Regions from separate parts of the Solibacillus sp. iso_87 genome, predicted to be linked through region 1. Evidence: predicted binding sites of a transcription regulator. Region 1 holds the regulator's gene; each other region holds the start of a gene.
The links. The regulator Rex, encoded in region 1, represses fermentation and respiration genes when NADH is low (regulators of the CRP and FNR family bind a similar motif). The targets are predictions, from matches to a motif close to TTGTGAAATATTTCACAA.

Region 1 (6,017 bases):
AGCACTCTCATTTGTCGAGTGCTAACACATTTATTAGTTTAAAGAATTCCATATTTTTTTGCAAGTATGTGCACCAAAAAATTTTGATTTATTGGCAAATTCCTCTACAATAATGTTAAATGTATAACAGTGGGGCATTCATAAGAGCCCATAGTAAATTCTATAATAGAAGATACAGCATTCCTCATGGATTTCGGGGGTGTGTAATTCTACTAGTCTGTAAGAGAAAGAAGGTTTTTCATTCGTGACTTCCCGTTCATCAGATAAGTTCAAAACACAGAAGACCGCATTTTATGTGTTAATAACTTATATCATCTGTCAGTTATCAGTCTTATTACTTATATTCATTCCCGGCTTAAAAGATTCCCTTTTACAACTATTTTCTGGTATATCTGAGCAGGATAAACTTATAAAATTATCTGCTTGGTGGTCAACTATATCATTTGCGGTTGCTTTTATAGTGAGTTTTATATTAATCTCCCGCAATAAGCAATTCTGGGAAGTGTTTAAAGGAGAAAAAGCTTCAATTGGGGCTTCTATCGGTTGGGGGATCATCGGTTTCTTCTTAGTCTTTTTAGGGCAGACAATCGGCGCCTACATCGAGCTTGCTTTAGGAATTGATATGGGCTCGGAAAATACCGAAGCAATTATGGATGTCACAAAGGTAGCACCGATTATGATTATTGCTACTGTCTTTTTAGGACCGATCTTGGAAGAGCTTGTATTCCGCCGTGTCATTTTCGGATCGATTATACAAAACTATAATTTCTGGATTGCGAGCATAATTAGTGCAATTGTATTTGCTGCGATCCATATGGATTTTACGCATATTTTATTGTATACGATTTGCGGTATGATCTTCGCATTTTTATATCATAAAACAAAGCGTCTTCTCACACCGATTATCGCGCATGTCCTATTGAACGGTTTCGTCACATTTATCCAAATGAATGCCGATAAGTTTCAAGTATAACTTTTGCCCGCTATGTAAAATAGCGGGTTTTTTATTTCCCCATATGAAAATAAAAAAACGCTACCTCGTTCGATAGCGTTACCTTAACTATTATTCATCTGTTCCATTTGCCTGCGCTGCATTTCAAGTAGTTCCTCCACTTGCAGTTCACGTTCACGTTCTTCTTCTGCTAATATGCGTTCTTTTTCAGCCACTTCATATTTTCGATAACCGAGACGTGCAATGACAATACTCAATTCATATAAAACAAATAGCGGAATCGCAATAATGATATTTGATACTAAATCAGGCGGTGCCAGCAATACCGAAATTACGATTAACACAAAATACGCATATTTCCGAAATTTCACCATAAGCTTCGGATTGATGATTCCGAGACGTGAAAGAAACAGTGTAACAACAGGCAATTGAAACAGCATCGCAAAGGGTACAATTAATTTAATTAGAAATGAGAAGAATTCATTAATACCGATTGTTTGCGTAATATTCAAATCATTGGATAAATCCGTCATAAAGCGCATTATAAATGGAAATAACACATAATAAGCAAAGGCTATTCCCCCTATACACAGTACAAAAGCATACGGAATATATTTCAATGTTGCCTTACGTTCAGCCTCATGCAAACCAGGTGTTATAAACGCCCATAGCTGGTAAAGCAATAATGGCGATACAATAACGGCTGCTACAATAAATGTAACTTGTAAATAAACGGTTAAAGGATCTGCCGGACTAAATGCGTTCATCGAAAAACTGGCAGCTAAATCACTGCGTTGAATGTATCGAATAAGTGGTTTCGCCGTATAGAAACCGATGAAAAGAGCCATCACGAAGAAAATTGCTACGAAAAATAGGCGTTTTCTAAGCTCTTCCATATGTTCAACTACGGTTAATTCTCTTGAATTCATAGCAAGACATCCTTATTTTACTTAACTTCGTTTTTTTCGTTCTCTTTATGTTCAATCACTTTTTTCTTTGTATCGAAATCGTCATCGTCATCCGTCAAGCCTTTCGTAGCGCTACGGAATTCACGTAAAGTTGTCCCCATCGCACGGCCTAATGATGGCAATTTTTTGGGACCGAATATTAACAAAGCAATCAGTCCAATGATAATCAGGCTCACAGGTGTAATCGCATTTAGATGTACAATCACTATAGCCACCTCCTCTATTATTATGTATATTTTACATTAATTAACTAGAATTTGCTATTTATAGTAATGAACATTTTGTTACTTACCTGAGTTTCGCACTAAATACGTAAGTGCCTGTAATTCTACCGATAGATCAATGTTCATCACTTTAATTGTGTCAGGAACAGATAATCGTACTGGTGTGAAATTTAATATACCTTTTGCATTTATTTTAACGAGTCGGTCTGTCATCATTTGTGCTGAGCGGGATGAAACTGTCAATATTGCTAACTCCGCGCCAAATTCCTCATACATTTCTTCCAAACGATCTGGATGGAATACTGGAATATCACTAATCGTTGTTCCTTCCATCGGTGCCTTCGTATCAAATGCAACAACGATACGCGTATTATGATTTTTTTGGAAGTTATATTTTAGTAAGCCATTCCCCAGATTCCCGACTCCTATTAATGCAACATTCATCGCCTCGTCCTGGTCCAGAGTCTGACGGAAAAATTCGAGTAAATACTGGACATCATATCCATATCCCTTTTTACCGAGTGCTCCAAAATAAGAAAAGTCACGTCGAATCGTAGCCGAATCTATTTTCATCGCATCACTTAATTCCTGTGAAGAAATACGCTTTTTACCTTCAGTTGCGAAGTTTTTCAAAAATCGATAATAAAGAGGAAGTCTTTTTGTTGTTGCTTGTGGAATTTTTACTTCTTGTTTCACACATTCTCCTCCTATGTACATTTGGAAATCTTTCTCAAATAATGCCTCCATAAATGACCTACATGATTTAATCACGTAGTTGTCGCCAAGCGATATGTCACGCTTAACATGAACCCCACTCTTTGTGCAGAAGCAAGTTAATCTTACTAAACAAGGAGCGACAAGTAAAGTATCCATCGTTGCGTACAATGTTCCCATCCATTAAACTAAATAGGAGAAACTGAGGTGTAAACATGATTGTCTTACAAGTAAATCAATTATATAAATCCTTTATTACAGATGAAATATTAAGCGGTGTAAAACTAGAAGTACAGCACCGTGATCGTGTGGCATTAGTAGGACGAAACGGTGCCGGCAAGTCCACGCTATTAAAAATAATTGCCGGACAAATGAGCTATGACTCTGGTGAAATTATTATTCCAAAAGATATTCAAGTCGGCTATTTAGAACAGCATGCAGGCATCGACTCTGAACTTTCGATTTGGGACGAAATGATGACAATTTTCGCAAACTTGCAAAACCAGGAACAAACGCTGCGTCAACTTGAACAGCAAATGGCCGATCCTGCAATATATGAAGATAGCGAACAATATACACGCATTATGGCGGAGTATGATCAGTTGCAGCATGATTTCAAAGATGCAGGCGGTTATCAGTATGAAGCCGATACCCGCTCTGTTTTACATGGGATGCAATTTTTCCCTGAAGATTATCAAAAGCCGATTCGCTCTCTATCCGGCGGACAACGGACTCGCCTAGCCCTCGCTAAGCTTCTTTTGTCAAAGCCCGATCTCCTTATTTTAGATGAGCCGACCAACCATCTGGATATTGAAACACTGTCATGGCTGGAAGGCTATTTAAAAGGTTATGATGGCGCGATTTTAATCGTTTCGCATGACCGTTATTTCTTAGATCAGGTCGTGTCGATTGTTTACGAAGTGTCCCGTACAAAAGTGTCGAAGTATGTAGGGAACTACAGTGCCTATTTAGATGAAAAGGCAAAAAACTATGAACGTGATTTAAAAATGTATGAGCGTCAAATGGATGAAAAGGCCAAGCTCGAAACATTTATCCAAAAAAACCTTGCCCGAGCTTCAACTACAAAAATGGCCCAGTCACGTCGCAAAGTGCTGGAGAAGACAAGTTGGATGGAATCTCCTGATGGCGATGAAAAGAGTGCCAACTTCGGCTTTACAATTGAGCGCCAAAGCGGAAATGACGTGCTGTCGGTGGATAATTTAACGATCGGTTTTACGGACAAGGCTATTTCCAAAAATATTGGGATGCGCGTCTTTAGAGAAGATCGTATTGCACTTGTTGGTCCAAACGGTGTTGGGAAATCTACCTTATTGAAAACAATCGTTAAAGATATCGAGGAACTGGCCGGGGATATCCGTTACGGTACGAATGTTCAAATCGGTTATTATGATCAGGAGCAGGCGAAACTTCATTCGAATAAATCTGTTCTTAGTGAGCTTTGGGATGAATGGCCATTACTGAATGAAAAGGATATCCGCAACATTTTAGGTCGCTTCCTATTTAGTGGAGATGACGTATCAAAAACAGTAAACTCCCTATCAGGTGGAGAAAAGGCGCGACTTGCACTTGCGAAGTTAATGATGCAAAAATCAAATTTCCTAGTACTTGATGAGCCGACAAACCATTTAGACTTGGACAGTAAAGAAATATTGGAAAATGCCTTAATCGATTATCCCGGTACACTACTATTCGTCTCGCATGACCGTTATTTCATCAACCGTATCGCTACTAAAGTCGTTGAACTCTCAGGCTCAGGTTCGTTTGAGTATTTAGGTGACTATGATTATTATGTGGAAAAGAAAGAGGAGCTTGAAGAATTAGCTGCAATGAAAGCCGCAGCAATTGAAAAAAATACGGCTGAAACGACTGTTCAAACAAAGACTACATCGATGATCGACAAGGACGCGAAAAAAAGAGAACGTCAAATTCGTCGTGCAATTGAAGATATCGAAAAGCAGATGGGCGCTTTAGATGAAAAAATCGCCATCTTCGAAGAACAACTATGTGATCCTGACGTTTATTCAGACCATGAAAAAACATTAACAATTCAGTCTGAACTGAATGATGTAAAAGAACAGCATGAAGTATTTGAAATGGAATGGCTTGAACTAAACGAAGAGCTTGAACTGCTATAATTAAAGGAGTGTCCATCAACATATGGACACTCCTTTTTTATATGTGCATGGAAAGTCTGTGTCTACAGAAACATATTTGTTGTATTGCTATTGTATAATATTAAATCTTTCTATCATCCTATCTACATAATAATCATATATATAGGTCAATACGCCAAATTTCTACAAATTTCTCCACAATTTTATTCACAATACAAATCTAGTAGTATCAACATATCAACATAGTTTTCCACATTATCCACATTTAAAATCAAAGTTATACACATTGTTGTGTGAAAAAGACACTACTATATATAGATAAGTCACATGTTTTCCACAAGTTATACACAGTTTGTGTATAAGTACGCATGTTCGCAAGTTTTTTTGTGGGTATTTAACTTTATCTGTGGATAATTTTCAGAAAAGTTGAACAGTCAATAAAAACTTGTTATAAATGAGATTTATCCATCATAAATTACTAGATTCGACTTTTTTATATTATTGAAAGAAAACAAATTAAGAAAAATTTATTTCCTTAACAAAAAAAGCATGAGAAAAGAATGTACTACTACATCTTTTCACCATGCTTATATACCCTATTTCCAGCTTAAGAGTTCCATCCCAGGGCGCCCATTCATTGCTAAATTACCTCGAACCCCTGCTTCATACATTTCATATGCAGCTGCACCGATCATTGCTGCATTATCTGTACATAATTTTAAAGGCGGTACATAAAATGGAATACCTTCTTCTTTAAACGCATGTTCCAATGCTGTGCGTAGTCCTTTGTTGGCTGATACACCGCCAGCTGCAATTACTTGTTTTACCTGAAATTCACGCGCTGCTCGTACTGTCTTACCAGTCAATACTTCCACTACACTATCTTGGAAGCCTTTTGCAACATGTTCGGCAATGATTTCTTCACCGCGCTGATCCATATTATGTTTATAATTAATCACTGCAGATTTCAAGCCGCTGAAGCTAAAGTCGTATGAATCTTCCTCCAACCAAACACGCGGGAAAG
Region 2 (6,017 bases), 1.5 Mb from region 1:
CAGAAAAATGAGCGCATGCTCTGAATTGATGACCGGCTCTTCTTCAAAATAAAAGTAAACCCAAACATCGCTTACATTGTATTTTGCGAAAGATAAATGTGCAAAGTCATGGCGGATTAAATGGAAAAAGTAGTCGTAATGTTCAAGCTGTTTAAATTGTTCGAGCTGCTGTTCATTTAAAATAAACAAAGAATTTGATGTATCAAAATCTTTCATCTTTACACCTCTTTCTCGACATTTACTCCCATTATAATAGTTATTTGTTAAAATTTGTTGTTTTTTGCAAAAATAAAAAGACATACCCGAAAGAAAGTGACTTTCGGGTATGTCTTAACTAATTAATATGCTAGGCCAAATAACCCTTTAATATGAGTCATATAGCGGATATTTGAAGCTTCTTTCATTAATGATGCTGGTAAACCTACTAATTGAGTATTGTTTGCCCCAACTGTAGCAATACCGTCTTTGCGGCCTAAAGAACCTAAAGTACCTGAGTTAGTAAATTTGAATTCTTTCAGGTCAGCACCTTTAATTTGTGCAAAAATGTTGTAACCTGCAGTTTCACCTTGCTGCCATGCTACTTGAGCAGTTGGCGCATAAGTTGGGCGGTCACCTGGGTTTGGAATATGTGCTGATGCATCGCCAATAACAAATACTTCAGGATGTGAAGTAGATTGTAAGAAGTCATTGATAGTTGCTTTACCGCGATCTGCAGCTAACCCTGATTCAGCTACTAATGGAAGTGGAGCAACTCCACCTGTCCATACTAATGTGTTTGCAACGATTGGTTCACGGTCTTTTAATTGAATAACATTGCCTTCAACGCCAGTAACAGGTGTTGATGTAATGAATTCTACTCCACGTTTCGATAAAGACTCTGTTGCACGATCGATTAAGTTTTCTGGGAATACCGGTAAGATTTTTGGACCTGCTTCAACTAGTTTGATTTTAAGATCTTCAAATTTAACACCGTATTTTGCAGCAACTTTAGGGAAGTGGTCTACGATTTCACCAACAAGCTCAACACCTGTTAAACCGCCACCGCCGATAACGATTGTAGCATCCGCCTCGTCTTTTGTTGTTGCATATGCTTTAATGCGTGCTTCGATATGCTCGCGAATTGCATTAGCTTCATCAACTGATTTTAATACGAAAGAGTTTTCCTCTAAGCCAGGGATTCCGAAGAAACCAGTTTGGCTGCCTAAAGCAACAACTAATGTATCATATTGTAAAGTTTTGCCGTTTGAAAGTGAGACATTTTTGCTTTCTACGTCAAAGCTGTTTACTTTTGCGATTTCCAAGTTGATGTCAAAACCTTTGAAAATCTTCTCAAGTGGTAATGATACAGCACCTTCAGAAATTGTGCCGCCAGCTAAACGGTGTAATTCAGTAATGATTTGATGTGTAGGGAATTGGTTTACAACTGTAATACGCGCTTCATCTTTATTTAAAAATTTACGAGCTGTTTGTGCTGCTAATACACCAGCAAATCCAGCACCTAAAATAACGATTTCTTTAGTTACCATATTAAAAATCCTCCAATAAGATTAGATTGTACAAATTATTTCATTTGTTTACGTTCAGATGCTACTTGTAAAAATGCATTAGCAAAACGTAATGCCCCTTGAACTTGTGGGTCTTTTAACATTTTTAATAAACCGAATACGCCTACTGTTTCATTGCTGACTTCAGCACGGTCTTTCGCTTCGATTGCTGTTTGTGCCAATGATTTAGCAGTCCCGACAACTGGACTAGCCATTTCTGTTACAGCAGCAACTGTATCATTTTTTAATGTTTCGTCTGTAGCAACACTCGTCGCGAAATCATACGCTTTTGTTAATAATGTAGTCATCTCAGCCAATTTTGGTAAGTTATCTACTAAAGTAGTTAATGAAGCTTGTACCTCTGGCTTTAGTAACTGGTCTAATACATCCAATTGCTCTTGTGTAACAGCCACTTTTTCTACCTGCTGATTATTCATTTCTGACATAATAACTCTCCTTTGCCATCACTTAATATTATTTTTTCGAAAATTTCATACCCGATTGTAAAAACTTTCACATACCATTCAATAAGCAACGATAGCACAAAGATTCGTTTGTTACAATTAGAAAACGGAAATAAACGACCGAAAAACTTAATTCAAGAATATTCTGTAATTTTATTATTTAAAAAAATTTTATTTTTATGTATTTAGCGTATTTTTGTATATTTTATAATAAAAATTTCCCTTCATCATTTTTAATATTGGAAGTATTTAAATAGTTGTTTCTTATCATTATTAAAGGTTAATTAGGTATTTATATGATAGAAAACAAAAATTCTTTACTATTAAAAGTGATTCACCTCCCCTCCCCTATTTCCCTCCACAATATTTCCCTAAAAAACTTTCTCTTCAATCGGTTGATTTGACTCAATAGGAACCTTCACGTTGCTATGAAACGAAAAAGTGCGTACTTTTTTTAATTTTCAAGTGGATCCATAATAAAAAAGCAACGAAATACTTATTCAATTGGAGGATCAATATATGATTACTAGTTTACAGGATACAATCAAATTAAATAATGAGGTAGAAATGCCAGCAATGGGCCTTGGCGTCTTTCAGGTGGAAAACGATACAACAGCAGAAATCGTTAAAAATGCGATTGAGCTAGGTTACCGCAGCATTGATACAGCCGCTATTTACGGAAACGAAGCGGGTGTTGGCGAGGGCATTAAATTAGCATTAGCCTCTACCGGTTTAAATAGAGAGGACTTATTCATCACATCTAAAGTTTGGAATGCCGGATTAAATTATGAGGAAACTGTTTCAGCTTACGAAGAGAGCCTGGAAAAATTAGGGCTGGACTATTTGGATCTATACTTAATCCACTGGCCAGGTAAAAATAAATTTGCCGAGTCTTGGAGTGCTTTAGAGGAACTGTATATAGAAGGTAAAATCAGAGCAATCGGTGTTTGCAATTTCAATATTTCGCATTTGCAGGATTTATTGAAAAACGCTCGGGTAACACCAGTCATTAACCAAGTTGAGTTTCACCCGCGTTTACAACAACAATCATTGCGTGCATTTTGCAAAGAGCACAATATTCAATTAGAGGCTTGGGCTCCATTAATGCAAGGCGGTCTACTAGATGATCCGACGATTGCAAATATTGCCGAAAAGTATGGGAAATCAAATTCACAAGTTATTTTACGATGGGATATTCAAAATGGAGTTATCACGATTCCTAAATCCGTTCGTAAAGAGCGTATGGCTCAAAATGCCGACATTTTTGATTTTAGTCTTACTGATGAAGAAATGCAGATTATTAATGCAATGAATTTAGATAAACGTGTCGGTCCGGATCCGGAAGTTTTTAATTTCTAATTTGAATTGAAGATTTGAAGAGACGAAAAGCCTCAAGATTTTTAGTACCTTGAGGCTTTCATTATTTTCATTAAGATAGTTTTTGCACAGCAATATCATCATCACGCTGCATAAGAAGAACTTCTTCACCATTCTCTTTTAATTTATCAATATGTTTCTCGCCCCACGTGCAAAGTAAGTTGAGCACTGGCTCCATCTCGTGTCCATATGGAGTTAAGGAATATTCCACTTTCGGCGGTACTTGGTTGTACACTTTACGATTAATTAAACCGCATTGCTCAAGCTCGCGTAATTGGGATGTCAGCATTTTCTGTGAAATGCCCGGAATTAACCGGCGAAATTCATTCGTCCGGATTTGACCATGGTGATTGAGGTGACATAGAATGACGGGTTTCCATTTACCCCCAATGACTTCGAGTGTTGCTTCAACACCAATATTATAAACTTTTTTCATTTTGAAACCTCCAGTATTATCAAAAGTAACCAAAAGTAATGTACATGCTTTTATAGTATGTATGAATAATACTATATCCTGTAAAATAAATCAAAGGAGTTATTTTTAATATGTCTACATCAAAAACACCAAACGCCAGATTAACACTGCTTGCATTAGCAATCAGTTCGTTTGGTATCGGTTCAACAGAATTTATTAGCGTTGGATTGCTCCCGCTCATCACAAATGAGTTTGGTATTAATTTAAGTACTGCAGGATTAACAGTATCAATCTATGCGTTAGGCGTTACAATCGGAGCACCAATTTTAACCGTTTTAACATCCCAGCTTGACCGTAAAAAGGTGCTGCTGCTCGTAATGGTACTTTTTATCGTCGGTAATTTATGGGTAGCGATAGCACCTACATTTACTTTACTATTAATTGGACGAGTTATTTCTGCATTTGCTCACGGTGTATTTATGTCGATAGCGGCGGTTATTGCTGCTGACGTTGTGGCACCTAACAAACGGGCAAGTGCCATTGCTTTTATGTTTTCAGGATTAACATTGGCAACTGTCAGTGGAGTACCTTTAGGAACATTCATTGGCCAAGTAACGGATTGGCGGCTATCATTTATTTTCATCGTCGTTATTGGCATAATTGGGTTAATCAGCAATGCGTTCCTTGTACCAAATAATTTAACAAAAAGTAAACCGATCTCATTAGGTGATATCGGAAAAGTATTAAGCAATTTCCGTATGCTGTTAATTTTATTTATTACAGCAATGGGTTACGGAGGCGTATTCGTTGTCTACACATATGTGTCCCCTATTCTTGAAAATCAAATGGGCTACTCCCCTCATGCTATTGTCGTAATATTAGTTGTATACGGAATATGTGTCGCTATTGGAAATACAATCGGTGGCCATTTTGCAAACACTAATCCATTGCGTGCGATATTCATCTTCTTTATTGGACTAGCGTTAACGTTAATTGGTGTATACTTCTCTTTTGACTCCAAAGTAATTGGGCTCATAATGGTATTATTAATGGGGCTGTTTATGTTTATGAATGTGCCGGGCTTACAACTGTATGCCGTTCAGCTATCTGAAAAATATGTACCAGCGGCTACTGCAATGGCTTCCGCTTTAAATATTTCAGCTTTCAATATCGGGATTTTCCTCGGTTCATATGTCGGCGGTTTAATTGTTCATTATCAGTCACTGGACAATACGCCCCTATACGGATTTTTAATGGTAATCATTGCCGCAAGTATTACGTTAGTTTGGATGATTGTTGAAAATAAACAAAATGTTTGTACTGCGAATGAATTCTCGCCATTATCCAAAAAACAATCGCTATAAAACATTTAAGTAGAAATGAATAGAAACCTCTCCTAACATTAATGTTTGAGATGGTTTCTATTTTTATTTGTCTTTCCATACACAAATAATTTCAAAGGAGCTATATCTTATTTTCATAGTTCTTCGGAATATCTCCACAATTTATCCTTCAATTTTCCGTTTTATTTGCTATGCTTAGATTGAAGGAGCGTTATTTAATGAAAAAGATTCTTTTTATACTTATTTTTGCCGTTATTGGCTTTCAATTTTTTACGACTGTACAAGTTGGTGCTCCCGACTTACCTCAGCAGCTTTCACTAGCATCGTACTCCGTCTCAAACGGGGATCTTGTCCTTGTTAACCGGGACATCGCATTACAGAATGAACCTGGCAATTTAGCCCCTATTCCAGATGATATAGCTAAAAATGTAATCGTCAATTCAGAGTATTTTCTTGAAGAACAGGCTATTGCACCTCTTAAGCAATTATTCGATGCGGCAGCGGATGATGGAATCGAGCATTTCATAATCAATAGTGCCTATCGCAGCGGAAAACTTCAGAAACAGCTTTTTGAACAAATCGGTGCCGATTATGCCCTGCCTGCCGGCTATAGTGAACATCAGACGGGCTTATCGATTGATATTGGTTCGACTGTCGGCAAAATGGAAAATGTTGCAGAAGGAAAATGGATGGAAGAACACGCAGCGGAGTTTGGCTACATTCTACGCTATCCTAAACACAAAGTCGACATTACGGGGATTGAGTATGAACCTTGGCATTTCCGATACATAGGCTTGCCCCATAGCGTAATAATGAAGCAGCACGACTTCGTTTTTGAGGAATATATTGCTTATCTTAGAGAGAAGCAATTTTA
Region 3 (6,017 bases), 1.1 Mb from region 1:
ATCGAAGCCCATCCATTTTGGGTCGGTTAAAAACTCCCAAGCGTAATGAATAGATTCTTTTTTAAAGTAATCTCCGATAGAGAAGTTCCCCAACATTTCAAAGAATGTATGGTGACGCGCTGTTTTCCCTACGTTTTCGATATCGTTTGTACGAATCGATTTTTGTGCATTAGTAATACGCGGATTATCTGGAATGATACGTCCGTCAAAATACGGTTTTAATGTCGCCACCCCTGAATTGATCCATAAAAGTGATGGGTCATTAATTGGAACTAATGGTGCTGATGGTTCAATATGATGCCCTTTTTCTTTAAAGAAATTCAAATAAAGACGACGAATTTCAGAACCTGTCATAATTTTTGTTGTCATGATAATTTTCCTCCTAATTTTTATTGAAGTCGATGAATTTTGGTACGATTAATTACACCTTCACGTAAATAAGTGCTTCGTTCACCGGTAATCTTAATAATCCGCTGAAGAAAACAAAAAAAGCCCTCATCCCGGTAAAGGGACGAAGACTATTATCTCGTGGTACCACCCTAATTTATAATGCGCTATGCATTATATCTCAAGTGCTTGTAACGTAAGCAAACGGCAGTGATTAGCTGCACTCTGGAGTAGCTTTCGATATTTATTCGGGGAGATTTTTTCAGCCGGGAAATCTCTTTCTGCTCACGAAGTCCATACGTACTTGTTCCATCATCGTTTTCATTTTATTATGCTCTTCATTATAAAAAATAGACATCGTGCTGTCAATCGGCATTCCTTAATAATTAAAACGTTTTTTTGTCAGTAAAATTAAAAGTATCGCAGGCACTGTACATATAATCATTCCCAAAAACGCCAAACCTGGCTCGATTTCATAAAGTGCCCCACCTAATAATGTAAGAATCGCTGCACTTAAACTCATTGCAAGTGCCGAATAAATCCCCTGTGCATTTGGGATCTGCTCCTGTGGTAAAGCCTTGGAAATATAACGGATAAAGGCATAATGGGCCATGGCAAATGACAGGGCGTGAAGTGCCTGAGATATGATAAACATCGGCATATTCGGAAATGCGTAAACTAGTATCCAACGAATGCTCGAGCCAATTGCTGCAACAAGCAATAATGAAGAAGGCTTCCATTTTGTTAAAATTGTATCGGCCTTATAAAAATAAACAACTTCAAATATTACTGCGACATTTAAAATCATACCGATATAAAACGGATTTACATTCAGATCCTGCAAATAAATATATCCATAGTTATAGTAAGATGCGTGCGCCCCCTGAAGTAAAATGACGACAAACAATACGATGATAAAGCTTTTTACTTCAAATAGCCCTTTCATCGAGAGCGTTTTTCCGTTCTCTTTTACAGGCACTAAACTTAAAACTTGAGGTGCAGGCATGAATTGAATGATGAGTAGTCCCGTTAAACCTAAAATCATCATCCATAATATCATTTGCTCCCCGTACATCCCGCTGATCATACTGATGATTAGTACAGCGACGACAAACCCAAACGATCCTAACGAACGCGCTTTCCCATAATGTATGGATCCATGTTGCATTAATGTGGAAGCACTGCTCTCAACAGCAGGTAATAATGCCGGGTAAAAAGCACTGAACAGCAACGTCATTAAAAATAAGCCGCTGAATGAATTAATCGGTATGTATAGCAGCGTCACAATTAATGAACTTGCAGTAAAAAAAATCAGCACATTTTTGTTGCTCATTACTTTAGAAACAAACGGGAAAATAAACATCGTTGAGATGGCCCGTGCTACCAGTCCAAAGCCCATTATGATGCTCGCTTCGGAAACCGTAAGCCCTTTATCGTTAATTAGCCAACCTGTCCAATATGGCAGGAAAATACCCCATGTAATAAAGAACATAAAGAAGTTTTTCGCGAGCCAACGCTGATTATTCATAGTCTTCATCCTTTTTCGTTTTTATTAAGTTGAATATTAACATGAGAAATACTACAATAATGTGATAAATCTCATATTCTACCGAAAGGAGTTGCTCTATAATTTGAGAAAGTTACCAATAGATGAAAGTCTCTCATATATCGAACAATACCCGATTTCCCAATATTTTTCGTTTGATATTGTTCCATATATCCATGTGTATGAATTCGATAAAGGCGAATTTATTTTCCATGAGCATTCCTTCCCCGACTATTTGTATTACATGGTTGAAGGGAAAGCTAAATTATATATTACCCATAAAAACGGGAAAATTTCGCTCATCGATTTTATTACGGCTCCAACATTCATGGGTGAAATGGAACTTTTAAATGCTGAACGCTATTCAAAAGGCATTCAAACTTTATCAAAGTCAGTATGTTTTGCGATTTCGATTCAGGAAGTGAAGGAAAAATTATTGGCAGATCCTGTGTTTCTGAAAATGCTCTGTATTTTTTTAAGTCACAAAGCAACGACAGCAACAGCAAAATATACACAAAACCAGGCCTATCCGTTGGAAAACCGATTAGCCTCATTCATTCTACTATCATCAGACCAACAATTCTATAAAGAAAAACATACTGAGGTATGTGATTACTTAGGCGTATCTTATCGCCACTTGCTATTTGTTCTTGCACAATTTAGCGAAGCCGGTTATATAACGAAACAAAATCGCGGGTATGTTCTGACAAATCGATCTGAACTGGAAAAACTCGCATCAGAAATTACGTATTAAAAAAAGACTGCGCTAAATATTTTTAGCACAGTCTCTTGAACACTGAAAGATATTAAATAAACATACCAGCAATTGCAGCTGATAGTAATGATGCCAATGTACCTGCAACAACAGCTTTAATCGCAAGCTGTGCAATCATTGGCCGCTTATCCGGTGCCATACCACCTAAACCACCGATTAAAATACCCATTGAGCTTAAGTTTGCAAAACCACAAAGTGCAAACGAAATAATAATGGCTGTTTTGTCGGATAGCTCGCCGATAACCGGACCGAAGTTAGAGTAGGCAACAAATTCATTTAAAATTAATTTTTGACCGATAAATGAACCTGCACGTACTGCTTCATCCCATGGAACACCGATTAAAAATGCTAATGGCGCAAAGACATAGCCTAATAAACCTTCAAGTGTTACATTATCAAAACCGAATAATCCTGTAATACCGCCTAAAATACCGTTTAATAAGGCAATTAACGCGATGAAACTTAATAGCATTGCCCCAACGTTTACAGCTAATTTCAATCCGTCAGATGCACCAACAGCCGCTGCATCAATAACATTTGTCGCTTCAGAATTACGCTCTAATTTAAAGTCATCTTCATTTACTTCTTCTGTTTCAGGGATCATTAATTTCGCCATTACCAGTCCAGCTGGAGCAGCCATGAAACTTGCCGCCAGTAAGTATTCAAGTGGAACACCTAATAATGAATAACCGATTAATACCGAACCTGAAACCGATGCAAGTCCACCTGTCATAACAGCGAACATTTGCGATTTCGTCATTTTATTTAAAAATGGACGAATTACAAGCGGCGCTTCTGTTTGTCCAACGAAAATATTGGCAGCAGCGTTTACTGATTCCGCTTTTGTTGTACCTAATACTTTTGATAAGAAACCACCGATAATCTTAATGACAAATTGCATAATCCCCAAGTAATAAAGGACAGAAATTAAAGATGAGAAGAAAATAATAATTGTTAATACGCTCATCGCGAATACAAATCCAACATTTTCCGGATTTGCTAAACCGCCGAATACGAAGTTAATCCCTTCATTGGCATAACCAACTAGTTTCTGCACACCTTCAGAAAGTTGCATAAGCTTCTCACGGCCGTAAGACCACTTTAATACGATAAATGCAAAAATCAACTGGACAACTAATCCTGAAACAATAATTCTCCATTGAATTGCTTTACGGTTATTAGATAACCCGATGGCAATCAGTACGATTCCCAGAATACCTATGATTCCCCATACGAAATCCATGTATGTGCACCTTCTTTTTAAGTTTTGAAAACCTTTTCATTTTCTAAAATTTGACATCAAACTTCGGACGTCATATAAGTTTTTTTCATACTAACATATCCACACAAATAATATTAATTAATAGTTTCTTTCAAAATTTCTGATTTTTTCGCAAAAAGTTATCATTTTTTTATTATGCCCCGTTTTGTTTCAAACTTTTATTATATTCAAAACATTTTCCCTCTACCCTTGAACATAAACACATCATTTAATAAATTTGTCCAAAATAGTACATTTCATGAGCAATAAAAAACTAGCCATTCCCATTCAAACATGAACGAAAATGGCTAGTTCTATTCTTCATTGAAGTCGTATGGCGAAATATTTGCCATACCAATTAATGGATGAATATATGGTGCTGTTTCTGCTGTTAAGTGATTTGGCAACGATTCCCCAATTTTATGTGAAGCCGAAACATTCAAGAGACCAAGCTGCTCTGTAGAAGAGTTTTGTTTCACTTCTTTAACGGACGCTTCTTTCTCTTCTATTTCCGGTGACTCTACTGTCTTTTCTTCAGTGGTAAATTCGGGATTTAGTCGTCCCTTTAATGTTGTTAATCGGGTTAAATCATCTGTTTTTGCTAAACCGTTCGCTAATACATCCGGCTCACCGCATAAAATTAAAAAGTTTTTAGCACGTGTAATACCCGTATAAAGTAAATTTCTGCGAAGCATTTTCGAATAACCGCGGACAATCGGCATGATGACAGTTTGAAATTCCGAACCTTGGGATTTATGAATCGAACAGCAATAGGCCAATGTTATCTGATTTAAATCAGCACGTTGGTATGTCACTTCAATCCCATCATAGCTGACGATAAGCAAATCCTGCTTTTCCACTGTTTCCTTTGCACGGATTATGGAAATCACTTCACCCATATCCCCGTTGAATACATTATTATCCGGCTGATTCACTAGCTGCAGCACTTTGTCCCCGATACGATAAATTGTATCACCGAAAACAAGTTCTTTTCTCGTGCCATCATTCGGATTTACAAGCTGCTGAATTTCTTTATTTAAATTATCAATACCTGCAGGTCCTTTGTACATTGGCGCTAATACTTGAATATCTCGAATTGCCTGACCTTTCGCAAGCGCACCTTTTACAATTTGTGTGACAACACTCGTTACTTGTCCTGCTCCTGCCTGAATAAAAGAACGGTCCGTTGTTTTTGCAGTCAATGTATTCGGAACTTTACCTTTTTTTATTTGGTGGGCCATCTCTATAATTGTAGACCCTTCCGCCTGACGGTAAATATCCGTTAATTCAACGGTTGGAATTTGCTTGGATGCAAGTAAATCCTTTAATACTTGCCCTGGTCCAACAGGCGGTAACTGATCCTGGTCTCCTACAAAAACGACCTGTACATCTTCATGCAATGCTTTTAAAAGCTGATGTGCCAGCCATGTATCCACCATCGACATCTCATCGATAATGATGAGTCGTCCTACTACTTCACGTTCTGTTTCTTCATCTTTTTCCTGCCCGTTAAAACCTAGCAGCCGGTGTATTGTCATTGCAGGTAAACCAGTCGATTCCGCCAGTCTTTTCGCTGCGCGTCCTGTAGGTGCTGCAAGGACGATCGGAAACGGTTCCTCTTTTTCGGCATACGTTTTGGGGTTTAATGATAACCCGTGAAGTTCAGCATATACTTCGACCAAACCACGGACAACGGTCGTTTTTCCCGTACCCGGTCCGCCTGTTAAAATCATCACTGCGGAATTAATTGCCGTTTCAATCGCCTGTGCCTGTGTTGGCGCATATGTCACATCATATTGTTCTTCAATATCACCAATCGCTTTTCGGATTTCATCTTTCGAAAAACTTTCGGCCATTTTATTTTTTTCTTTCAGTTCATTAATCTTACTTGCAATGCCCACTTCGCTGAAATAAAGTGACGGCAAGTACATGCGTGTTTCTTCCCCGCATATTTTCGAATCCTCTCGCATTTCGATTGCCGCTTTCGAAATCGCTTCATAAGGAATTTCAATGCGCTGACTTTGTTCAAGTATATTTTTCACCATCGG

Region 2: AC0VXV_RS10390 (helical membrane plugin domain-containing protein) is a predicted target of Rex. The motif match lies at 2,046-2,063, and genes of this name have one in related genera.
Region 3: yeiL (transcriptional regulator YeiL) is a predicted target of Rex. The motif match lies at 1,975-1,992, and genes of this name have one in related genera.

The regions. Positions count from the first base shown of each region.
Region 1 covers NZ_CM149656.1:3,596,773-3,602,789, forward strand. Annotated here, with positions in the region: gene AC0VXV_RS18350 (CPBP family intramembrane glutamic endopeptidase) at 461-973, shown strand; gene tatC (twin-arginine translocase subunit TatC) at 1,057-1,881, opposite strand; gene tatA (twin-arginine translocase TatA/TatE family subunit) at 1,899-2,126, opposite strand; gene AC0VXV_RS18365 (redox-sensing transcriptional repressor Rex) at 2,205-2,840, opposite strand; gene AC0VXV_RS18370 (ABC-F family ATP-binding cassette domain-containing protein) at 3,074-5,014, shown strand; gene tsaD (tRNA (adenosine(37)-N6)-threonylcarbamoyltransferase complex transferase subunit TsaD) at 5,590-6,017, opposite strand, start outside.
Region 2 covers NZ_CM149656.1:2,076,255-2,082,271, forward strand. Annotated here, with positions in the region: gene AC0VXV_RS10380 (serine protease) at 1-216, opposite strand, end outside; gene AC0VXV_RS10385 (NAD(P)/FAD-dependent oxidoreductase) at 339-1,526, opposite strand; gene AC0VXV_RS10390 (helical membrane plugin domain-containing protein) at 1,562-1,990, opposite strand; gene AC0VXV_RS10395 (aldo/keto reductase) at 2,528-3,367, shown strand; gene AC0VXV_RS10400 (winged helix-turn-helix transcriptional regulator) at 3,438-3,821, opposite strand; gene AC0VXV_RS10405 (MFS transporter) at 3,932-5,164, shown strand; gene AC0VXV_RS10410 (M15 family metallopeptidase) at 5,362-6,017, shown strand, end outside.
Region 3 covers NZ_CM149656.1:2,530,964-2,536,980, forward strand. Annotated here, with positions in the region: gene alaS (alanine--tRNA ligase) at 1-369, opposite strand, end outside; gene AC0VXV_RS12895 (MFS transporter) at 767-1,915, opposite strand; gene yeiL (transcriptional regulator YeiL) at 2,019-2,687, shown strand; gene AC0VXV_RS12905 (NupC/NupG family nucleoside CNT transporter) at 2,740-3,951, opposite strand; gene recD2 (SF1B family DNA helicase RecD2) at 4,284-6,017, opposite strand, start outside.